One region of the Pseudomonas tussilaginis genome, then DNA from elsewhere that is predicted to be linked to it. Evidence: riboswitches for the same ligand, from Rfam matches in the RefSeq annotation. Region 1 holds a riboswitch; the other holds the start of a gene.

Region 1 (11,089 bases):
GTCTGGTGCCCAATGGTGGTCACAACCTACTGGAACCCGCAGCGTTGTCGTTGCCGGTGCTGAGCGGCCCGCACCTGTTCAACTTTCTGGAAATCGCGGCGATGTTACGTGAGGCCGGGGCGTTGCAGGAGGTCGATGACGCTCAAGGGCTGGCGGCAGAAGTGCGGCGCTTGATCGAATTGCCACAGGATGCCCAGCGTATGGGTGATGCGGGGCGGGCGGTGATGAAGGCGAATCAGGGGGCGTTGCAGCGGTTGTTGGACGGATTGGAGCGCTTGATATAAGCGCTATTGATTTGTAGCCGCTGCCGTCAGGCTGCGGCTACAACTGTCCAAGCAAGACTTTTAGGGGCGAGCGTTGAAGTTGGCCTGTGCCGCCGCTGCCAGATCAGGTGGCAGGAAGTCCTTGTCCGGGTTGTAGTCCGGCTTCAGGTAGCGGCTCAGGTCGGTCAGGTCCTGTGGGCTCAGGGTGCCCGCCGCCTGCTTCAGGCGCAGATTGTCGAGGATGTAGTCGTAGCGGGTGTTGTTGTAGTCACGCACCGAGGTGTACAGCTGGCGCTGGGCATCCAGCACGTCGACAATGTTGCGAGTACCAACCTGATAACCGATTTCAGTGGCTTCCAGGGCACTCTGGTTGGATATGATCGACTGCTTGCGCGCCTGCACTTGTTCAACGTCGGTGTTGACCGCGCGGTGCAGGTTGCGGGTGTTTTCCACCACCTGGCGACGCAGGCTTTCACGCTGCTGTTCGCTCTGGCTCAGGCGCTGGTACGCCTCGCGTACTTGCGAACTGGTTAAGCCGCCACTGTAGATCGGAATGTTCAGCTGCAGGCCAATCGTCGTCTGCTCGACGTCACCGCTGTAGTTTTGCCCAGTGAGGTTGGGGTTGGTGAAGCCGAGGTTATCGTTGTCACCTTTTTGGTATTGGGCTACCGCATCCAGTGTGGGTGCGTGCCCGGCCTTGCGCTGGCGCAGGGTTTCTTCGGCGGCGCTGACGGCGTAGTTGGTCGCCTGCAGGTTGAGGTTCTGTTTGCCGGCGGTTTCCACCCAGGACTTGGCGTCGTTGGGCACTGGTACCTGCACCGGCAGGGTGTGGCGGATGCCCTGGATCGCGTTGTAGTCGCGGTTGGTCAGGGTGACCAAGGCTTCGAAAGCGTCGTCGACCTGGCGCTGCGCCACAATCCGGTTGGCCCGCGCGGTGTCGTAACTGGCTTGGGATTGCAGGACGTCGGTCTTGTCCGAAAGCCCCACATCGAAACGCTCGTTGGACTGGTCCAGTTGGCGTTTGAACGCGGCTTCTTCCGCTTTGGTCGATGCCAGGTTGTCCTGAGCACGCAGGACGGCGAAATAGTTCTCGGCACTTTGCAGGATCAGGTTCTGCTCTGTGGCCGACAGCTCCAGCGCAGCTTGTTCGTTGACGGCCTCGGCGGCCTGCAGCTGGAACCAGCGATCGGCGCGAAAGACCGGTTGAGCCAGGGTCGCAGACCAGGAATTACCGCTGCGGTTGGAGGTGATCGATGGATCGTCGATTTTGGTCCGGGAATTCAACATCTCGGCACCGGCCGAGAGATTTGGCAACAGGCCGGCACGGGCCTGGGGTACCACTTCCTTTTGTGCGCCATAGTTGGCGCGGGCGGCGGCGAGGTCGGCGTTGTTGTCCACGGCCTCCTGGTAAACGCTGACCAGATCGGTTTTCGCTGACAAGGGCACGTCTGCTGCCCAGGCCATTCCGTTGGTAGCACAAGACACGGCAAGGGCCAGTGAAAGTTTGCGCAGCATAGGGCGATCCTTGAACAATTGAGTGTTTCTGAGCCGGAGAGTGTAGATGCGCAGACACTTTGCAACAATCTGCCATTTGCGCCATTTATCGTGCCCGTGTTTGTACTATTGGCTTTGCGGTTAAGTCCAGTCTAGACTGAGCGCGTTCTTGTCGGGGTGCCTTGCGTTGAGGCTGAGATCGGATAATCCGGATCCCGTTGAACCTGATCAGGTTAGCGCCTGCGTAGGGAACAAGATTTCTCGCTTTCCCGGCGAGTCTCTTGTGTCAGGTCCGGGAATGTCGAGCCAGCTTCTACAGCTGCAGGCATCACCGCGCATTTGGCACAGCACCACTCATGGTGCGTCCGTGCCTTTCAGGTTCTCCCCGACATTCCACTGCTAGGAAGCCGTCTGGAGAGCCTGTGATGAGTAAACAAGAAAAATACCTTACCAATTTGAGTGAGTCGGCCCAGGTCGATCAACAGTCCGTACAGCCGTTCACCCGTTCGCGCAAAATTTATGTCGAAGGCTCGCACCCGGACATCCGTGTACCGATGCGTGAAATCAGCCTGGACGATACGCCGACCGACTTCGGTGGTGAAGCCAACGCGCCCGTGCTGGTCTACGACACTTCCGGCCCTTACACCGATCCATCCGTCGTCATTGATGTGCGTAAAGGCCTTGGCGATGTGCGCTCCGCCTGGATTGATGCCCGTGGTGACACCGAGCGCCTGGCCGGGTTGTCGTCGGACTTCGGTCAGCAGCGCCTGGCCGATGCCGAGCTGACCAAGCTGCGTTTCGCCCACGTGCGTAACCCACGCCGGGCCAAGGTCGGCGCTAACGTCAGCCAGATGCACTATGCGCGTCAAGGCATCATCACCGCCGAGATGGAATACGTTGCCATCCGCGAGAACATGAAGTTGCAGGAGGCCCGCGCCGCAGGCCTGCTGAACCAGCAGCATCCAGGTCATAGCTTTGGCGCCAGCATTCCCAAGGAAATCACCGCCGAGTTTGTCCGTGAGGAAATCGCCCGCGGTCGCGCGATCATCCCCGCCAACATCAACCACGTCGAACTTGAGCCGATGATCATCGGCCGCAACTTCCTGGTGAAGATCAACGGCAACATCGGCAACAGTGCCCTGGGTTCGTCGATCGAAGAAGAAGTGGCCAAGTTGACCTGGGGTATCCGCTGGGGCTCAGACACGGTCATGGACCTGTCCACCGGCAAGCACATCCATGAAACCCGCGAGTGGATCATCCGCAACTCGCCAGTGCCGATCGGTACCGTTCCGATTTATCAGGCCCTGGAGAAGGTCAATGGCGTTGCCGAGGACCTGACCTGGGAGCTGTTCCGCGACACCCTGATCGAGCAGGCCGAGCAAGGTGTGGACTACTTCACCATTCATGCCGGAGTGCTGTTGCGTTACGTACCGCTGACCGCCAAACGGGTCACCGGCATCGTCAGCCGTGGGGGTTCGATCATGGCCAAGTGGTGCCTGGCGCATCACAAAGAGAACTTCCTCTATACCCATTTCGACGAAATCTGCGAAATCATGAAGGCCTATGACGTCAGCTTCTCGCTCGGCGACGGACTGCGTCCGGGGTCGATTGCCGATGCCAACGACGAAGCGCAATTCGGTGAGCTGGAAACCCTTGGCGAGCTGACCAAGATCGCCTGGAAGCACGACGTGCAGTGCATGATCGAAGGCCCTGGGCACGTGCCGATGCAGTTGATCAAGGAGAACATGGACAAGCAGCTTGAGTGCTGCGACGAGGCGCCGTTCTATACCCTTGGTCCATTGACCACCGACATCGCCCCGGGTTACGACCACATCACCTCCGGTATCGGTGCGGCGATGATCGGTTGGTTCGGTTGCGCCATGCTCTGTTACGTGACACCCAAGGAGCATCTGGGCCTGCCGAACAAGGATGACGTCAAGACTGGGATCATCACCTACAAGATCGCCGCCCATGCCGCCGACCTTGCCAAGGGCCACCCGGGCGCGCAGATTCGTGACAATGCCTTGTCCAAGGCGCGTTTCGAATTCCGTTGGGAAGATCAGTTCAACCTCGGCCTGGACCCGGATACCGCGCGGGCATTCCATGACGAGACCCTGCCCAAGGATTCGGCCAAGGTCGCGCACTTCTGCTCGATGTGCGGGCCGAAGTTTTGCTCGATGAAAATCACCCAGGAAGTGCGTGAGTACGCGGCCAACCAGCGCATTGATGCGGTGGATGTGGCGGTCGAGGATGGCATGCGTGAGCAGGCCGAACGGTTCCGCCAGGAAGGCAGTCAGTTGTACAAGAAAGTCTGACTGGGCTGTATCAGCGGTGTGCCCTGCACACCGTATCGCCGGCAAGGCTGGCTCCCACATGCGCCTTGTTTGCTGGGCCCTGTGGGGGCTGGCCTTGCCGGCGAAAGGGCCCGAAACAACAATAATCTTCTCCCTGTCGAGACCACCTTTGTGAGCACACCCAGCCAATTCTCCCCAGACCACCCGGTCAGCAATCAGCAGCGCGTCCTTAGCGGTCGCGATCTCTGTTCCCTTTGGTTCTCACTTGGCATTGGCCTAATGGTCTTGCAGACCGGCGCCTTGCTCGGTCCAGGTCTGGGGCTGGCCAATGCCGTGTTGGCGATCATCCTCGGTACCAGCGTAGGTGTATTGCTGCTGGCGGCAGTCGGCGTTATCGGTAGCGACACCGGCATGTCGTCCATGGCAGCTTTGCGCCGTAGTCTTGGCCGCGATGGTGCACGCCTGCCAGCGCTGCTCAACTTGCTGCAACTGATTGGTTGGGGCTCATTCGAAATCATCGTCATGCGTGATGCTGCCAGCCTGCTTGGCGCCCGCGCCTTTGGTGAGGGCAGCGTACTGACCAACCCGCTGTTATGGACCCTGTGTTTCGGCGCCCTGGCAACCCTGTTGGCAGTCAGCGGGCCATTGACCTTCGTGCGCAAGATCCTGCGCAAATGGGGTATCTGGCTATTGCTTGGTGCCTGCCTGTGGCTGACCTGGAACCTGTTTGCCAAGGCCGATCTCGCCGCCCTTTGGGCGCGTGCCGGTGATGGCTCGATGTCGCTGGCGGTGGGTATCGACATTGCCATCGCCATGCCGTTGTCGTGGCTACCGTTAATTGCAGACTATTCACGCTTCAGCCGCCATGGCAGCCGGGTATTTATCGGCACGGCGCTGGGCTATTTCGCCGGCAATATCTGGATGATGAGTTTGGGCGTGGCCTACACCTTGGCGTTTGCCCCGGCGGGCGAGGTCAATACCTTGCTGTTGGCCCTGGCGGGCGCCGGTATCGGGATTCCACTGCTGCTGATTCTGCTCGATGAATCGGAAAAGGCCTTTGCCGACATTCATTCGGCTGCCGTTTCCACAGGCTTTTTAGTACGTCTGAAGGTCGAACACCTGGCCTTGGCGCTTGGCGTACTGTGTACCCTGATTGCCTGTTTCGCGCCGCTGGCGCAGTACCAGAACTTTCTGCTGCTGATCGGCTCGGTATTCGCCCCGCTGTTCGGCGTAGTACTGGTGGACCACTTCATCGTGCGTCGCCGCCGCAGTGATAGCAGCCCGATCCATAGCCTGCATTGGCGTGCCCTGCTGGCCTGGGCCTGCGGTGTCGCCACTTACCATGTACTGGCCCACTATGCTGCCGATGTCGGCTCGACCCTGCCGGCGTTGCTGCTGGCAGGGTGCGTGTACTGGTTGGCAGCGCCGTCGGTCAGCCGCGACCGGGAAACAACTCCGGCTTGATCACCCCGTTCAGGCGTGGGTAGGGGATCTTCAGTTCGATGTGACCCATGGAATACGGGGCGATGGCATACACTTCGTACTTGAGCACTACCGCGCCATAGGTCAGGGCAATGTGTGGCGTCTGTTGAAACGGCCAGTTCTTGATGAATTCGGCGTCCTTGTCCATGCCGGTGCGGATCAGCCAGCCCTTGTGGGCTTCCTCGGCGGTCTTCCAGAAGGTCGCCTCCTGGCCCGGTACCAGCATGTCCTGCAGGGTCAGGACTTTGTCTTGCTGGCGCGAGTAGTTGATGAAGCCGCGCCCCGGCATGCCATGGGCACCGCCAGTGTCCAGATAGCTGGACAACTCGATGATCACCAGTCCGTCATGCTGCTCGCGTACCTTGGCTTGCAAGTAGCTGCTATGGCGAGGTTCGGCGCTGGCCATGAACTGATCTTCGTAGGCCTTGAGCGAGCTCGGCAGGGCACTGTTCTGGTTATCCTGGGTCATCTGCAGCAGACGTTTCTCGACGATAGCGTCCAGTTTTGGATTGGCCGGGAAGTGAATGGTGTCGATGTTGACCAGAGGGCATTCAGCCGTGTTGCAACCGGGCTTGATGTGCTCCCAGCGGTCGCGTTTGACCTCCAGCGGGGTGCGCATGTTGGGCTGGAACAGGCTTTGGCAGGCGCCCAGAACCAGGGCCAGCACGGCCACGGCAGTCAATTTCACAAGCGTCATGATGATCCTTGTCAGGCAAAGGTAATCGGGCTTGGACCGTCGGCAAGGCCTTCAGTTCGCCACTAAGCTGAATATCAGCAGGCTGCCTATCCTCGCAGCCCAGCCTGCAACTTTAAAGGGGTGAAACGTGGCGATGCGCAGGTTAGGATGGCGCGATGCAGTACACGAGTTATGAGGATTCCCATGTCAGACACGCTTAAACCTGTGCCCACGGACGTTGAAATCGTCGAGCGGGTGAACTGCTTCAAGGGCTTTTACCAGCTCGATCGGGTTCGCCTGCGCCACGAACTGTTCGCTGGCGGCATGGGCCGCGAGATCAGTCGCGAGCTGTTTGTGCGCCACGATGCGGTGTGCGTGTTGCCGTACGACGCCGTGCGTGACGAAGTGGTGCTGATCGAGCAGTTTCGCGTTGGTGCGATGGGCAAGGTCGCCAACCCGTGGTTGATTGAACTGGTCGCTGGTCTGATCGATAAAGATGAAGCACCGGAAGAAGTTGCGCACCGCGAGGCGCAGGAGGAAGCTGGGCTTGTGTTCAAAGCGCTGTGGCCGATGACGCGGTATTTCCCATCGCCCGGTGGCAGCGATGAGTTTGTCCACTTGTATCTGGGTCAGTGCAGCAGCGTTGGGGCAGGCGGTCTGCACGGGCTGGAGGAAGAAGGTGAAGATATTCGCGTCAAGGTCTGGGCGTTCGAAGACGCCTTGCAGGCCGTGCGCGATGGGCTGATCGCCAATGCGGCATCCATAATTGCCTTGCAATGGCTGGCTTTGAATCGGGATGAAGTCAGGGGGCTATGGTCGTGAATCTGTTGCGCGAACGCTACCGGGTCGATCTGGTCGGCTTGCAGGCAGCCTGCGAGGCCAACTATGCGCGCTTGATGCGCTTGTTGCCGGACATGCGCAGTGCCATGAGTTCGCGCCGCATCGGCATGACCCAGGGTGATCAGATGCTGGGAGTCCTTGTCCTTGATGTGGTCCTTGCCTGTCCGTATACAACCACCCTGCGCGTGCGCCAGGAGCACAGCCTGCCGTGGCTGCCAGTGCCGCAACTGGAGGTGCAGGTGTACCACGATGCGCGTATGGCCGAAGTGGTCAGTGCCGAACACGCCCGGCGTTTTCGCAGCATTTACCCCTATCCCAACGCGGCGATGCACCAGCCCGACGAGAAAGCCCAGCTCAACTTGTTCCTGGGTGAATGGCTGAGTCACTGCCTGGCCTGTGGCCATGAGTTGGCTGTCGTTCGCTGAAATGTGACAGCGGTCGTTTTCGAGTATTTGCTCACATGCCGCTTGCCGCCATAATCGTGCTGAATCCGTTCAAGGAGTCGGCCCTTGCCGCAACAATCGATCCCTGCCAATGACGCACCGGTGTATGTGGTGCAACTGACCGACAGCCATTTGTTTGCCGACGCGCAAGGCACACTGTTGGGCATGAATACTCGCGACAGCCTGCAGCGGGTAATCGACACGGTGCGAGAGGAGCAGCCACGGGTTGATGTGCTGCTGGCCACTGGCGACTTGTCGCAGGATGGCTCAGAAGAGTCTTACGCATGTTTTCGTGAGCTGACAGCAAGCCTGAGGGCCCCGGCGCGCTGGCTAGCGGGTAACCACGACGAGCCGCTGCCTATGGAAAAGGCGGCACAAGGTACGGATCTGTTGAACCCAGTGCTCGATATCGGCAACTGGCGGATTCTGATGCTCAACTCGGCGGTGCCGGGATCGGTCCCAGGGGTACTTGATGAGGGCCAGTTGGCATTGCTCGAACAGTCCTTGAGCGACGCGCCTGAGCGTCACCACCTGATCTGCTTTCACCATCAGCCAGTGTCCATCGACTGTGCCTGGATGGCGCCGATCGGTTTGCGTAATGCCGAGGCACTGTTTGCCGTGCTGGACGGTTATCCACAGGTCAGGGCCTTGCTCTGGGGCCATATCCATCAGGAATGGGACCAGCAGCGCAACGCAGTGCGACTGTTAGCCTCACCTTCCACCTGTATCCAGTTCGAGCCAGGTAGTGAAGACTTCAAGGTCGGTGAGCAGGCCCCGGGCTATCGCTGGCTACGCCTGCATGCGGAGGGTTCGATTGACACCGGGGTGTCGCGAGTGAGTGACTTCGCTTTCACGATCGATTATGCGGGCGATGGCTATTAAATGTTGCTGAATGGGTGAAAACGCTCCATCTGCCGTCGAACAGGCTAAAATGCGCGCTTTCCTGTCTGGCAGCGCCAGGCGGTTCAGGGGCATTTGGGGGCGGCATGTCAGGTTCGATTCTCTATATTCACGGGTTCAACAGTGCGCCTTCTTCGCAGAAAGCCTGCCAATTGGTCGCGGTGATGCAGCAGGTCGGCCTGGGTGAGCGCCTGCGCGTACCGGCGTTGCATCATCACCCACGCCAGGCCATTGCTCAGCTTGAAGCCGCCATTGCCGAGCTCGAATCGCCATTACTGGTCGGCAGCTCGCTCGGCGGCTACTATGCCACCCACTTGGCCGAGCGCCACGGGCTCAAGGCGCTGCTGATCAACCCAGCGGTCAACCCGCACCAGATGTTCGATGGTTACCTGGGGCCTCAGCAGAACCACTACACCGGTGAAACCTGGGAACTGACCCACGATCACGTGCAGGCCCTGGCCGAACTTGAAGTTGCCCCGCCTACGGACGCCGGACGCTATCAAGTCTGGCTGCAAACCGCCGATGAGACCCTGGACTATCGCCGGGCCGAGCAGTTCTATCGGGCCTGTGCATTGCGCATCCAGGCCGGCGGCGATCATAGTTTCCAAGGTTTTGCCGAGCGACTGCCGGCCTTGTTGAGCTTTGCCGGGATTGCCCCACAGCAGTATCAATCGCTCGATTTTTCTGTATTTTGATGACTTATTTTCACCCACGACTGACGACGAGACCCCATGGCCATTCCCAGCGCTAGTGCCTATAACGCAGACGCCATCGAAGTCCTCTCGGGCCTTGACCCGGTGCGCAAACGCCCGGGCATGTACACCGACACCAGCCGGCCGAACCACTTGGCCCAAGAGGTTATCGACAACAGTGTCGACGAAGCCCTGGCCGGACACGCCAAGTCGGTCCAGGTAATTCTTCACGCCGACCACTCGCTGGAAGTGTCCGATGACGGTCGCGGTATGCCGGTGGATATCCATCCGGAAGAGGGTGTTTCCGGCGTTGAACTGATCCTCACCAAGCTGCACGCCGGCGGCAAGTTCTCCAACAAGAACTACCAGTTTTCTGGTGGTTTGCACGGCGTTGGTATTTCCGTGGTCAACGCCTTGTCCACCCAGGTTCGGGTCAAGGTCAAGCGTGATGGCAACGAGTACCAGATGACCTTCGCCGATGGCTTCAAAGCCAGCGAGCTGGAAGTCGTCGGTACGGTCGGCAAGCGCAATACCGGCACCAGTGTGTATTTTGCTCCGGACCCGAAGTATTTCGATTCGCCAAAATTTTCCATCAGTCGCCTCAAGCACGTGCTCAAGGCCAAGGCGGTTTTGTGCCCGGGGCTGCTGGTCAGCTTCGAAGACAAGGCCAGTGGCGAAAAGGTCGAATGGCACTACGAAGACGGTCTGCGCTCCTATCTGGTCGACTCGGTCAGTGAGTTCCAGCGCCTGCCCGACGAGCCGTTCTGCGGCAGCCTGGCGGGTAATAAGGAAGCCGTCGACTGGGCCCTATTGTGGCTGCCTGAAGGCGGCGATAGCGTTCAGGAAAGCTACGTCAACCTGATCCCTACGGCCCAGGGCGGTACGCACGTCAACGGCCTGCGTCAGGGCCTGCTCGATGCCATGCGCGAGTTCTGTGAGTTCCGCAACCTGTTGCCGCGCGGCGTCAAGCTGGCGCCCGAGGACGTCTGGGAGCGCATTACCTTCGTGCTCTCGATGAAAATGCAGGAGCCGCAGTTCTCCGGGCAGACCAAGGAGCGGTTGTCGTCCCGTGAAGCCGCTGCATTCGTCTCCGGTGTGGTCAAGGATGCTTTCAGCCTATGGCTCAACGCGCACCCTGAGCTGGGCATGCAACTGGCAGAACTGGCGATCAGCAACGCCGGGCGCCGCCTCAAGGCCAGCAAGAAGGTCGAACGCAAGCGTGTGACCCAGGGGCCGGCTTTGCCGGGCAAACTGGCGGACTGTGCCGGGCAAGACCCGATGCGTGCTGAGCTGTTCCTGGTCGAAGGTGACTCCGCCGGCGGTTCGGCCAAGCAGGCGCGCGACAAAGAGTTTCAGGCGATCCTGCCGCTGCGCGGCAAGATCCTCAACACCTGGGAAGTCGATGGTGGTGAAGTCCTGGCTAGCCAGGAGGTGCATAACATCGCCGTAGCCATTGGCGTTGATCCGGGTGCCGCTGACATGAGCCAGTTGCGCTACGGCAAGATCTGCATCCTCGCCGACGCCGACTCCGACGGTCTGCACATTGCCACGTTGCTCTGCGCGCTGTTTGTCCAGCATTTCCGGCCCTTGGTCGAGGCTGGGCATGTCTATGTGGCGATGCCGCCGCTGTACCGTATCGACTTGGGCAAGGAAATCTATTACGCCCTCGATGAGGCCGAGCGTGATGGCATTCTCGATCGGCTGGTCGCTGAGAAAAAACGGGGCAAACCGCAGGTCACCCGATTCAAAGGCCTGGGTGAAATGAACCCGCCTCAGCTGCGTGAAACCACGATGGACCCGAATACCCGGCGCCTGGTTCAGTTGACGCTGGATGATCTGGATGGCACCCGCGAGATCATGGACATGCTCCTGGCCAAGAAACGTGCGGGTGACCGTAAGAACTGGCTGGAGTCCAAGGGTAATCTGGCCGAGGTACTGGTTTGATTCGTACGCTTCTGGCCGCAGTCCTTGGTGTTTTTGCCCTGTCAGTGCAGGCAGCGCCGTG
Region 2 (11,089 bases), 2.1 Mb from region 1:
CTCAAGTGTCGGCCGCCGCAAATCAACCTGGGTGTATGGATGCTCGGCCCGGTGCTGCTGGAATTTGGCAGTGAGGAGCAAAAACGCACCTTGCTGCCGCCCATGGCCCGTGGCGAGGTGCGCTGGTGTCAGGGCTTTTCCGAGCCCAACGCCGGATCGGACCTGGCCAGCCTGAAGATGAGCGCCCGCGACGCTGGCGATCACTTCGTCGTCGATGGCAGCAAAATCTGGACCTCCTACGGTGACAAGTCCGATTGGATGTATGCGCTGGTGCGCACTGACCCGGCGGCGCCCAAGCATGAAGGCATCAGCCTGATCGTGCTGGACATGCGCAGCCCTGGGGTCAATCCGGTGCCGATTGACCTGATCAGCGGCAAATCGGCGTTTTGCCAGGTGTTCTTCGACGGTGTGAACGTCCCCAAAAGCCAGTTGATCGGGCCGCTCAATGGTGGCTGGAACCTGGCCAAGCGCCTGTTGCAGCACGAGCGCAAGGCGATGTCCAAGTTCGGCGAAATCAGCCTGCCATCCCATGTCGACCTGCTGGCGTTGCTGCGTCAGTACTTACCGCATCCGCGCAGCCAGAGCGAGCACGTGCTGCAGGGTCGCGCTGTGGCCTGCGCGATGAACGAGCGGGCCTATGACCTGACGGTACAGCGCATGGGCCAGGCGGCCCAGGTCGGCGACGACATCAGCGGCCTGATGGCAATCATGAAACTGGTGCACACCGAACAGGAGCGCGACAAGTTCGAAGTGCTGCTCGACCTCATGGGAGCCCATGCCATGGGCTGGCAGCTCGATCCCTTCACTGAGCAGCAGTTGGCAATAACCCGCGGCTGGCTCAACAGCTACGCCCTGACCATCTCCGGCGGCGCGTCGGAGGTGCAGCTCAATGTGATTGCCAAGCGCGTGCTTGGCCTGCCCGATGCCAAGAAAGGAGTGACGCCATGAACCTGGTCTACAGCGACGAACAGCGATTGCTGGCCGACAGCGCGCGCGACTTTCTGGCCGCTCGTAGCCCGGTTTCCGCCCAGCGCCGTCTGCGTGACCAACGCGGTAGCGAGGGTTTCGACGCGCAATTGTGGCGCGATGCGGTGGCGTTGGGATGGAGCGCCATTCCGTTCCCCGAGCACTTGGGTGGCCTGGATTTCGGCTGCATGGGCCTGGGGCCGATCTTCGAAGCCATTGGCCGCAACCTGTCGGCGACACCGTTGTTGTCCAGCGTGGTGCTCGGCGGCTCGCTGCTGCACCTGGCCGGTAACGCTGCACAGCAGGATCGTTGGCTGGCGCCGTTGATCGCCGGTGACCTGCGCCTGGCCCTGGCCCTCGACGAACAGGCCCGTCACGCGCCACAGGACACGGCGCTTGAAGCTCGCGCCGAGGGCGACGGCTATTGCCTGCAGGGCGAGAAGTACTGGGTGCTCGACGGCCTGGGTGCTGATGCCTACCTGGTCGCGGCACGCGTCGTCGGCCAGGCCGGTGACGAGCAGGGCATCAGCCTGTTCCTGTTGCCTGCCGACACGCCTGGTTTGCGCTGCAGCGCATTGCCGTTGATCGATGCGCGCAACTGCGCACGCTTGCGCCTTGAGCAGGTGCGCGTCGGGCGCGAGGCACTGCTCGGGCGGGTCGGGGCGGGCTGGGCCAGCCTTGATCTGGCCCTGGACCGTGGCCGGGCGTGCCTGGCGGCGGAGCTGCTGGGCGCTGCCGAGCAATTGTTTGACACCACTCTGGAATATCTCAAGACCCGCGTTCAGTTCGACACGCCGATTGGCAGCTTCCAGGCCCTGCAGCATCGCGCCGCGCAGCTGTATGTCGACCTGGCGTTGAGCCGCAGCGCGGTCATGGCTGCCCTTGCCGCATTGGATGACCACAGTCTGGACGCTAGCGCGCGTGGGCGGCTGGTCAGCCTGGCCAAATGGAAAGCCGGTGATAGCGCCTTGAAGGTCAGTAACGAAGCGGTGCAGATGCATGGCGGCATCGGTGTTACCGACGAACTGGACGTCGGCCTGTACCTGAAACGGGTACGTGTCGCCCAGGCTTGCCTGGGGGATCGCGACTTTCATTGCGAGCGCTATGCGGCCCTGAGCACGACGTGCGCCTGAGCGGAGAAGACTATGACCGAGCAACGCTGGCACAGCGCCTGGGCGCAACTGATTGCACCCGGTTCACCCTTTGAAGTAGTCACCCCGGCAGGCGGGGGGACGCGCTATTTTCGGCAAACGGCGGCGAACCTGTCGCAGGCCATCGACGCCGGTCGCGTGCATGGCGACCGCGAGTTCCTGGTCTGGCAGGGCCAGCGTCTGACTTTCACCCAGTACTTCGACCAGGTCGATCGTCTCGCCGGGCAATTGAGCGAAACCTATCAACTGCAGCCGGGTGCGCGGGTGGCGATTGCCATGCGCAATCAGCCGGCCTGGCTGGTGGCGTTTGCCGCGATCCAGCGTTGCGGCGCGGTGTGTGTACCACTCAATAGCTGGGGCTTGCGAGATGAGTTGGTGCATGGCCTGCAGGACAGCGGCGCCAGCCTGCTGTTGTGTGATGACGCCCGCCTGCAGGTGCTGACCGATGACCTGGCGGCTAAGGGCCTGGCGACCATTGTCGTCGGCGCCAATGCGCAGCAGCCCCTGGCCGCGCACTGCGCGGGCTATGAGTCGTTGCTGGCTGCGGTGCCTTTGCCGGTGCCTACGCTTGACCTCGATCCTGATGCACCGGCCTTGATTCTCTACACCTCGGGCACCACCCGCCGCGCCAAGGGCGTGCTGTCCAGCCACCGGGCGATCTGCCAGGCGCTGACCGCGCTGGAGTTTCAGGGGGCGTTCTGCGCCCTGAGTTCGCCCGAGCGGATCAGTGTGGTGGTCAACAGCGGCTTTGCCCCGACCACCTTGATGGCGGTGCCGTTGTTCCATGTCAGCGGCTTGCATGCGCAGTTCCTCCTGGCCCTGCGCGCCGGCCGACGCCTGGTGCTGATGTACAAGTGGGATGTCGAGCAAGCCTTGAACCTGATCCGTGACGAGGGCTGCACCCAGTTCAATGGCGCGCCGGTGATGATGCAGCAGTTGCTTGCCTCACCACGTTTTGCTGGCCCGCACACTGCCAGTCTGTTTGGCATGGGCCTGGGTGGCGGTGCGTCGTCGAGCGCCTTGCTCGCCAGCATGATTGAGCGCAAGCCCGATGCCATCGGCGGCAGCGGCTATGGCCTGACCGAAAGCAATGGTATCGGCGCTGCCATCGGGGGTGACCAGTTCGTCTACAAGCCCGCCAGCTGCGGGTGGCCGTTGCCGATTGTCGATGTACGTATTGGTGACGATCCCCAGCAGCCGTTGCCAGCCGGTACCCCCGGTTTGATCTGGTTGCGTTCACCGACGCTGATGAGTGGTTACTGGAACCTGCCCGAGGAAAGCGCTGCGACCTTGCGCGAGGGGTGGCTCGATACCGGTGACACTGGCTACCTCGATGAAGAGGGTTTTCTGTGCATCAGTGGCCGGGTCAAGGATCTGATTAACCGGGGTGGCGAGAAAGTTTCCGCCGCCGAGATCGAGGCCTGTATTTGCGACATGCCAGGGGTCGAGGAGGCCGCCGCGTTCGCCGTTCCCGACCCGCACCTGGGCGAGGCGGTGGCCCTGGCTATTCGTGCTGCCGAACGTCTGGATGCCGAGACCATTCGCGCCTATATCGCAGCGCGGCTGGCAGCTTACAAAGTACCCGCACAGGTCTACCTGCACACCACACCACTGCCGCGAAATGCCACCGGCAAAGTGCTCAAGGCTGAACTGCAAAAAACCATCGCCCAGTTCGATTCTTAGTCTTTCCGGACGATGAATACGCCGCCAGAACGCGAAGAATGGGTAACACCCGAAAGCCTTATCAGCGAAGGAGGCAATACATGAAAATAACAACAACAGGTGTCGTGCTCGCGGCCGCCATGGTGGCCAATACCGCTTTGATCGGTAGCGCAGCGGCGCAGGTGTCGCCCCAGGAAGCCGACAAGCTGGGCAAGGAGCTGACCTGCGTCGGTGCCGAAAAAGCCGGAAACGCCGCCGGTACTATCCCGCCGTACACCGGTAAGTACTTGGGCGAAGTGCCAGGCTGGAACCATGTGAAATTCTCTGGTGACCAGCCAGTGGACCCTTACGCTGCAGAACAGCCGATCCTGGTGATCACGGCGCAGAACATGGCGCAGTACGAAGCGAACCTGACCGACGGCCAGAAAGCGTTGCTGAAAAAGTACCCCAGCTCGTACAAGATGAATATTTACCCTGGCCACCGCGATTTCCGCTACCCGGATTATGTCTGCGATCGCGCCAAGTACAACGCCCTGCATGCCAAACTGGTCGATGATGGCATGGGCATCGAAGGGCTCGGTCAGATTCCGTTCCCGATTCCCAAGAGCGGTATGGAAGTGCTGTGGAACCACCAGTTGCCGGCGCGTGCTTACACCGAAGAGAAGGTCAGCGACCTGGCCTCGGTCTTGCCCAACGGCAGCATCGGCTGGGGGCGCGCCCATGCGCGCAACCTGTCCCAGGCCAACTCGCCAACCGTCGAGCCCAAGACCGAAGACAAGATCCAGGCCATGAGCTACAACACCACGCTCAAGCCGGCCCGTGATAACGGCGTGATCAGCATTTCCCACGAACCCTATAATTTCCTCGCCAACCCGCGTCAGGCCTGGAACTACAGCCCGTCCACCCGTCGCGTGCGGCAGATGCCCGGTTATGGCTACGACCAGCCCATGATCGGCACCAACGGCACCATGACGGTCGACGAGGACCGCCTGTTCAACGGCTCACCGGAGCGTTTCACCTGGAAACTGCTGGGCAAGCGCGAAATCTTCAGCCCGGCCAACGCCTACAAGGCCAACGCGGCGACGGTGAAGTACGCCGAATTGCTCACGCCCAACCATCCCAACCCTGAGTACATGCGGTATGAGTTGCGGCGAGTGTGGGTCGTGGAGGCTGACCTGAAGGAAGGTTACCGCCACGTCTATGGCAAACGCGTGCTGTTCATCGATGAAGACACCTGGAACGCGGTCATGGCCGACAACTACGACGCCCGTGGGCAGTTGTGGAAGCATGCGATGCTCAACTACTACTACCACCCGGACATGAGTGGCTGGCAGGCTGGTTCGCAGTTTTTCATGGACCTGAACTCGGGGCAGTACACCGGTTACGGCATGACCAACGAGGCGAAGAAGGGGCCGATTCTCAACGAAGCGAAGTTCACCCCGGACATGTACACCTCGGACGCGGCGCGGGCTATCGGGCGCTGACAGGCCCTCTTGCATTATTTGTGCGAGATACCGTCATGTGCTGATTCTGTGGGAGCTGGCCTTGCCAGCGATGCAGGCACCGAGCAATAGCTGACACCGCACCGATGCCATCGCCGGCAAGCCCGGCTCCCACAAATTTATCTGCAAGCCCGGCTGTGGTCCTAGCGGGTGTCCAGGCCCATCTGCCAGAAGTCCGCTTCCAGCCGCGAAGCCTGGGCGAACAGCTTGGCCAGCTCTTCGAAACGGCGTTCAGTCATTGCCCGTGAGGCCAGGTCGTCCAGGTGCGCACGGGCCGCGTTGGCAACGCCCTGATAGCCCTCACCGGCATATTCACCAATCCAGTCGCGATACGGATGATCTGCCAGCGCCTCGATGCCATTTGGCGTCAGGTTGCGGCCGATTTCGGCGTAGCCAATGACGCAAGGCGCCAAGGCCACATGCAGGTCCAGCAAATCACCCGCAGCGCCACAGTCGAGGACAAAGCGGGTGTAGGCCACAGTCGCTTGATGCTCCGGTGTGGCGGCCAGGTCCTCGGGCGACAACCCCCAACGTTGGCACAGCCGCACATGCAGCTCGGTTTCATCAAGGATCGCCGCCAACCCTGCTTGCGCAGCGCGAATATCGGCGAGCGTGCGGCTCTTGTAAGCCGCCAGGGCCCAGGAACGGGCGAACTGGATCAGAAACAGATAGTCCTGCACCAAGTATTTGCGAAAGGCTGGCTGAGCGAGGGTGCCCGCGCCCATCTGGCGGACGAAGTCATGGTCGACGTAGCGGTTCCAGTCTGCAGCGGCGGCTTGTTTCAGGCGATCAAAGATGTCCATGGCTTATCCCTTGATGTCGTAAGCAGCGTCGAAAAAAGCGTGCTCCAGCGCAACCGCGCGCAGGAAGAAGTCGGTACTGATCTGCGCTTGCGCCGGCCCCACACGGTCCAGCTCAGCGCGCAAGAAGGCGACGAAGCTTTGAAAGTCCGGATTGTCGTGGAGGGTGATCCATTCAGCGTGCTCAAAGCGCGGCGGCAATTGTTTCGGTGCACGCAGCGCCCAATCCAGATAAAGCCCCTCGGCGACGTTGAGCACCGCCAGTGCCGCGGCATAAGATCGGGTGGCGGCCGCTTCGCGCATGATGGCCTTGAAACCTGCAGTCGGCACCGCGTCGGGAGCTTCCAGGCGCTGCGCCTCACTGACCCCAAGGGCCTCGAAGGCACGCAGGAAGTAAGTGTTCTCCTCACCGCAAATCACCCCAGTGAAACGGCCCAGGCGAATTCGTGCCTCGAAGGTGTCGGCAGTAGCAATGGCCGCGCCGAGCAGGGTCAGGAAGGCATCGATGAAGCGGTGATCCTGGATCAGGTAATTGATCAGCACTGCATCGTCCAGGGTGCCGTCGAGCAATTCATTGACGAAGCGGTGTTCGATCGATTGCGTCCAGCTCGGTTCGCTCTGGCGGCGAAGGGTATCGGTGAAGCGTTCGGCCATGGTGCTGTCCTCAAAGATGGCGACAGCGAGACCGGATAACTCAGACATCGGCGGCCTCGCAGTGAGACCGGCAAAAAGGCAGGTTGGCAATCCCCATCCCTTCGCCGGCATGATCCGGATCAGGTTCGAAGGGTCACCGCGCTGCAGCTGCTAGCGGTTTCTCAGCCCGTTGCCGGGCTCCCCTTGGTGGCCGAATCTATACAGCAACTGGGTTGGATTGTCACGTTGGTGGCTAGTGAATGCTGGAAGCCAGCTCAAAGATCGGCATGTACATCAGGATCACGATAAAGCCGATCAGCAAACCAATGAAGGTCATCAGCAGGGGTTCGAACAGGCGCACGAACCATTCGATCCAGCGGCTGATTTCTTCGTCGTAGAAGTCGGCGCTGCGCTCCATCATCTGTCCGAGGTTGCCCGACTGTTCGCCCGCGCGCAGCAAACGCAGCGACACTGGCGTCACCAATTGTCCGGCTTCTAGCGCCGCCGACAACGACAGCCCTTCACGCACCCGTTCACACGCATGCTCCAGGCGCTGCTTGGCGGCGACGCCGAGCAAGCCGCGGGCCATTTCCATGGCGGTGAGAATCGGAATGCCGCCTTGAAGCAAGATACCCAAGGAGCGATAGAACCGCGCCAGTTCATACATCACCAGGCGCCGGTGCAGGGCCGGCAGGCGCTCCAGTTGACGGTTCAACCAACGTCGCACCCGTGGGTCGCGGCGCACCATGAACAGGCTGCCCATGAGCCCGAGAAAGCCAAGGCCCAGCGGCGCCTGGTGAGCATGCAAAAACATCCCGGCTTGCATCAGCCACCGCGAGAGCCACGGCAGTTCGGTGCCCAGGCCCTCAAATACCAGGCTGAAACGTGGCACCACATAACCGAGCAAAAACAGCACTACACCGCCACCGACCAGTAGCAGCAACAGTGGATAGATCGAGGCGCTGACGATCTTTTGCCGCACTTCGTCCATGCGTTTGCGGTAGGCGACGTAGCGGCCCAAGGCATCACCGAGGGCGCCGGTTTTCTCGCTCGATTGCACCAGCGCGATATACAGTGGCGGGAACACACTGGGTAATTGAGCCAAGGCTTGAGAGAAGGATTTACCCTCATAGAGCAGGCGCACCAGCTCACCGAGGGTCTTGCGTGCCTGCGGCGCCGCTTCTTTTTCGGCCAGGCTTTCCAGTGCATCAATCAGTGGCAGGCCGGCATTGAGCAGGGTGGTCAGCTCCTGGCTGAACAACACCAGATCGAACGTTTCGCGGCGACGCCAACGCAACTTGGCAAACTGCTCGCAGTTACGCACGCTGACCACCCGCAAACCTTGTTGCTCAGCCTGCAGGCGCGCTTGTCCGGCGTCCTGGGCGTCGAGCGTGAGCAACACCACTCCGGTTTTCCCCAATGCCTTGAGCTCAAAGCGCATGTGCTGATCCTCCGCTTACTGCCAGCTGGTGACCTCGGCGTTCTCGCCTTCGCCACCGGGCTGACCGTCTTTGCCCATGGAGAGCAGGTCGTACTCGCCGTTTTCCCCGGGTTGGCGATAGATGTAATTGCGCCCCCACGGGTCTTGGGGGACTTTTTTCTGCAAGTAGGGGCCCGACCAGCGGGTCTCGTCGCTGGGTGCCGTAACCAGCGCCTGTAGCCCTTGCTCGGAATTGGGGTAATGCCCCACTTCCAGGCGATACAGGTCCAGGGCTTTGCTCAAACCTTCGATCTGCGCCCGTGCCACCTTGGCCTCCGAACGCCCCAACTGGCTGAAATATTTGGGCGCGACGATACCCGCTAGCAAACCCAGTACCACCAACACCACCAGCAGTTCGAGCAGGGTGAATCCCTGTTGTGTGCCTTTTTTTTTGTTCATGCCAAGGCCCTCCATCGTGTGCCTACAAGGCCACATGCAATTGCCGTGCGCGTCTGCGCCGAGTCTTTGCGCTGTGGGCCTGGCAAGGCGGCACAGTGCTTGCGTCAGTAGCTCAAAGCCTCGGCAATCGGGGCATATGCCCCACTTTTCGGGGAACGCAACGGGGAGGGCGCAATCATGCACTGGCTCACTGCGGGAATTGTTGTCTGGCTGAGTGTGACCGATCCGGTCCTGGCTGATGTGTACATTTCGATCAAGGCTGACGGCGGCTATGTCCTGTCCAACGTCCACCGCCCGGGTCGCAAGTATGAACGGGTGGTCAGCGAGCCTGAAGTAGGCCTGGCCAGCAGCGGTCAGGCGCAACTGATCACCGGTATGCCCTATGCCGAGCTGGTAGCGGCGGCGGCCGAAGCCAACGACCTGCCACCGGCATTGCTGCATGCGGTGATCCAGGCCGAGTCGCGCTACAACCCCAATGCCCGTTCCGCCAGCGGTGCGGTCGGGTTGATGCAGCTGATGCCGGACACTGCACGCGAGTTGGGGGTCAAGAACGCCTTGGACCCGGCTTCGAACATCAAGGGGGGAGCACGCTACCTCAAGCGCATGCTCACCCTGTTCGACAACGACATTACCTTGGCCGTCGCGGCCTATAACGCTGGGCCTGACGCGGTGATGCGGCGTGGACGGGTAGTGCCGCCGTATGCCGAGACCCAGCGTTATGTGCCGAAAGTGTTGCGCCAGTACCGGCGGTTGCAGGGCTTGGCGATGGACGCACCGTTGTGACGGTGTCTGGACAGGGCCCCCTAAATGTGGGGAATACCGGGGGAAAATCCCCAATTGAGATTCATTCAGTAGTCCAACTGGCTGAAAAATAACAATAAAAAACTATGGCATGAGGCTTGCTCAAGCCGTTCCAGAGTCCACTTGCACCACCCGAGGCACGCCATGATGACTCCGATCAAAGGCTCCGTTCTGACCTCTCTGCTACTGACTGCCGTCACCTTTGGCTGGCAAACAGAAAGCGAGGCTGCCGTGCGCTGCGAGCGCAACCTGGTGGCCAACGTGGTGGCGCTTGACCAGCCACTGATGTTCAACCGGCTCGGTGCACAGAATGCCAACGGCATGATGTTCGCCCTGCGCCGCGACGTGGTCGACGAACACCAGGTGTCGCTGGATCACGGCGGCGCGGCAGTACCTGGCAAGGTCACCTTACGCCCGGACAAACGTCCGCGGCCGATCGTACTGCGGGTCGCAGCGGGTGATTGTCTAACCATCAATCTGCAAAACCTCTTGGCCTACCAGGCCAACCCGAACAAGCACGGCCTCGATCACGAAGAAGAAAACGAAGGCGAAGAGAACGAGGCCGAGGAAAACGAAGGCGCTGAAGGCAATGAGCAGGGCGGTGAACATGGTTTCGTTGCTGACGAACAGGTCACCGACCGCCACGTAGGCTTTCAGGTCAACGGCATGCAAGCGGTCAACGGCATTGGCGACATTGCCGCCAATACCGGGCGCAATGGCAACTTCTTGATCGCTCCAGGCGCCAGCCGTACCTATACCCTGTATGCCGAGCGCGAAGGCGCGTTCGCCGCGACCAGCCAGGGCGCCACGTTCGGCGGTGAAGGCGCTGCCGGTAACGTCGCCAACGGCTTGTTCGGTCAGGTGGTGGTGCTGCCAAAAAATGCCCGTACTTACCGCAACACCCTGACCGAAGAAGAAATGCGCCTGAGCACCACCGGCCGCGCCCCGACCGGCCAGCCGATCGTCGATTACCAGGCCCGCTACCCGCAACGTGAACCGTGGATCCGTGAAGGCAAGGCCGGTTCGCCGATCATCGCCATGGTCGATGGCAATGAGATCATCTCCAGTGAAACCGACGCCGTGGTCATGGGGCCCAATGCCGATGGCAGCTTTCCGCCCTCGACCTACCCATTGGAGAGTATTGGCAAGCGCAACCCGGCGATCCCCAATCGCCTGGAGCCGTTTCGCGACTTCGCCGCGCAGTTCACCGATGAAGCGGCTGCCACTCAAGCCTTCCCCGGTTACTGGGCAGACCCGGTAATGGGGCATGTGCTGGAGCCGACCCGCGACTCGTTCATGATCAACTACGGTTCTGGCGGTATGGGCGCTGAAGTGGTGGCCAACCGCCTGGGCGTCGGCCCCATGCATGATTGCCTGTCGTGTGCCTACGAAGAGTTCTTCCTCAGCTCGCACACGGTCGGTGACGTGGCCATGCTGGTGGACGTACCGGCCAACGTTGGCCTCGAAAACATTCGCCCCGGTGAGCAGCCCAAGGCTGATCAGATTGGCGTCAAGGCCACCATGGCGCTGTTTCCGGCAGAGCCGGCCAACGTCAACCACAGTTACATTGGCGACTTCGTCAAGTTTCGCAACACCCACAACGGCCACGAGCAGCACATCTTTCACCTGCACGGACACCAGTGGCTGTTCAACCCCAATGACGACAACTCTGACTACGTTGATGCCCAGGGCATT

What was found. A riboswitch is a leader RNA that binds a small molecule or an ion and turns the genes downstream of it on or off. The one in region 1 is predicted to bind thiamine pyrophosphate.
Region 2: it holds a riboswitch for thiamine pyrophosphate, as region 1 does, so the genes downstream of both, CX511_RS14355 (TenA family protein) here and thiC (phosphomethylpyrimidine synthase ThiC) in region 1, are expected to answer to the same signal.

Annotation. Positions count from the first base shown of each region.
Region 1 covers NZ_CP088149.1:5,274,011-5,285,099, reverse strand. The annotation lists gene waaA (lipid IV(A) 3-deoxy-D-manno-octulosonic acid transferase) at 1-284, shown strand, start outside; gene CX511_RS23835 (TolC family outer membrane protein) at 345-1,778, opposite strand; TPP riboswitch at 1,921-2,025, shown strand; gene thiC (phosphomethylpyrimidine synthase ThiC) at 2,183-4,072, shown strand; gene cytX (putative hydroxymethylpyrimidine transporter CytX) at 4,223-5,515, shown strand; gene CX511_RS23820 (RsiV family protein) at 5,484-6,230, opposite strand; gene CX511_RS23815 (NUDIX domain-containing protein) at 6,414-7,031, shown strand; gene CX511_RS23810 (DUF1249 domain-containing protein) at 7,022-7,474, shown strand; gene cpdA (3',5'-cyclic-AMP phosphodiesterase) at 7,559-8,374, shown strand; gene CX511_RS23800 (YqiA/YcfP family alpha/beta fold hydrolase) at 8,479-9,087, shown strand; gene parE (DNA topoisomerase IV subunit B) at 9,124-11,028, shown strand; gene CX511_RS23790 (esterase-like activity of phytase family protein) at 11,025-11,089, shown strand, end outside.
Region 2 covers NZ_CP088149.1:3,209,979-3,221,067, reverse strand. The annotation lists gene CX511_RS14380 (acyl-CoA dehydrogenase family protein) at 1-948, shown strand, start outside; gene CX511_RS14375 (acyl-CoA dehydrogenase family protein) at 945-2,099, shown strand; gene CX511_RS14370 (class I adenylate-forming enzyme family protein) at 2,112-3,800, shown strand; gene CX511_RS14365 (DUF1329 domain-containing protein) at 3,881-5,263, shown strand; gene CX511_RS14360 (TenA family protein) at 5,425-6,084, opposite strand; gene CX511_RS14355 (TenA family protein) at 6,088-6,735, opposite strand; TPP riboswitch at 6,815-6,929, opposite strand; gene CX511_RS14350 (type II secretion system F family protein) at 6,968-8,155, opposite strand; gene gspG (type II secretion system major pseudopilin GspG) at 8,171-8,593, opposite strand; gene CX511_RS14340 (lytic transglycosylase domain-containing protein) at 8,771-9,376, shown strand; gene mnxG (manganese-oxidizing multicopper oxidase MnxG) at 9,539-11,089, shown strand, end outside.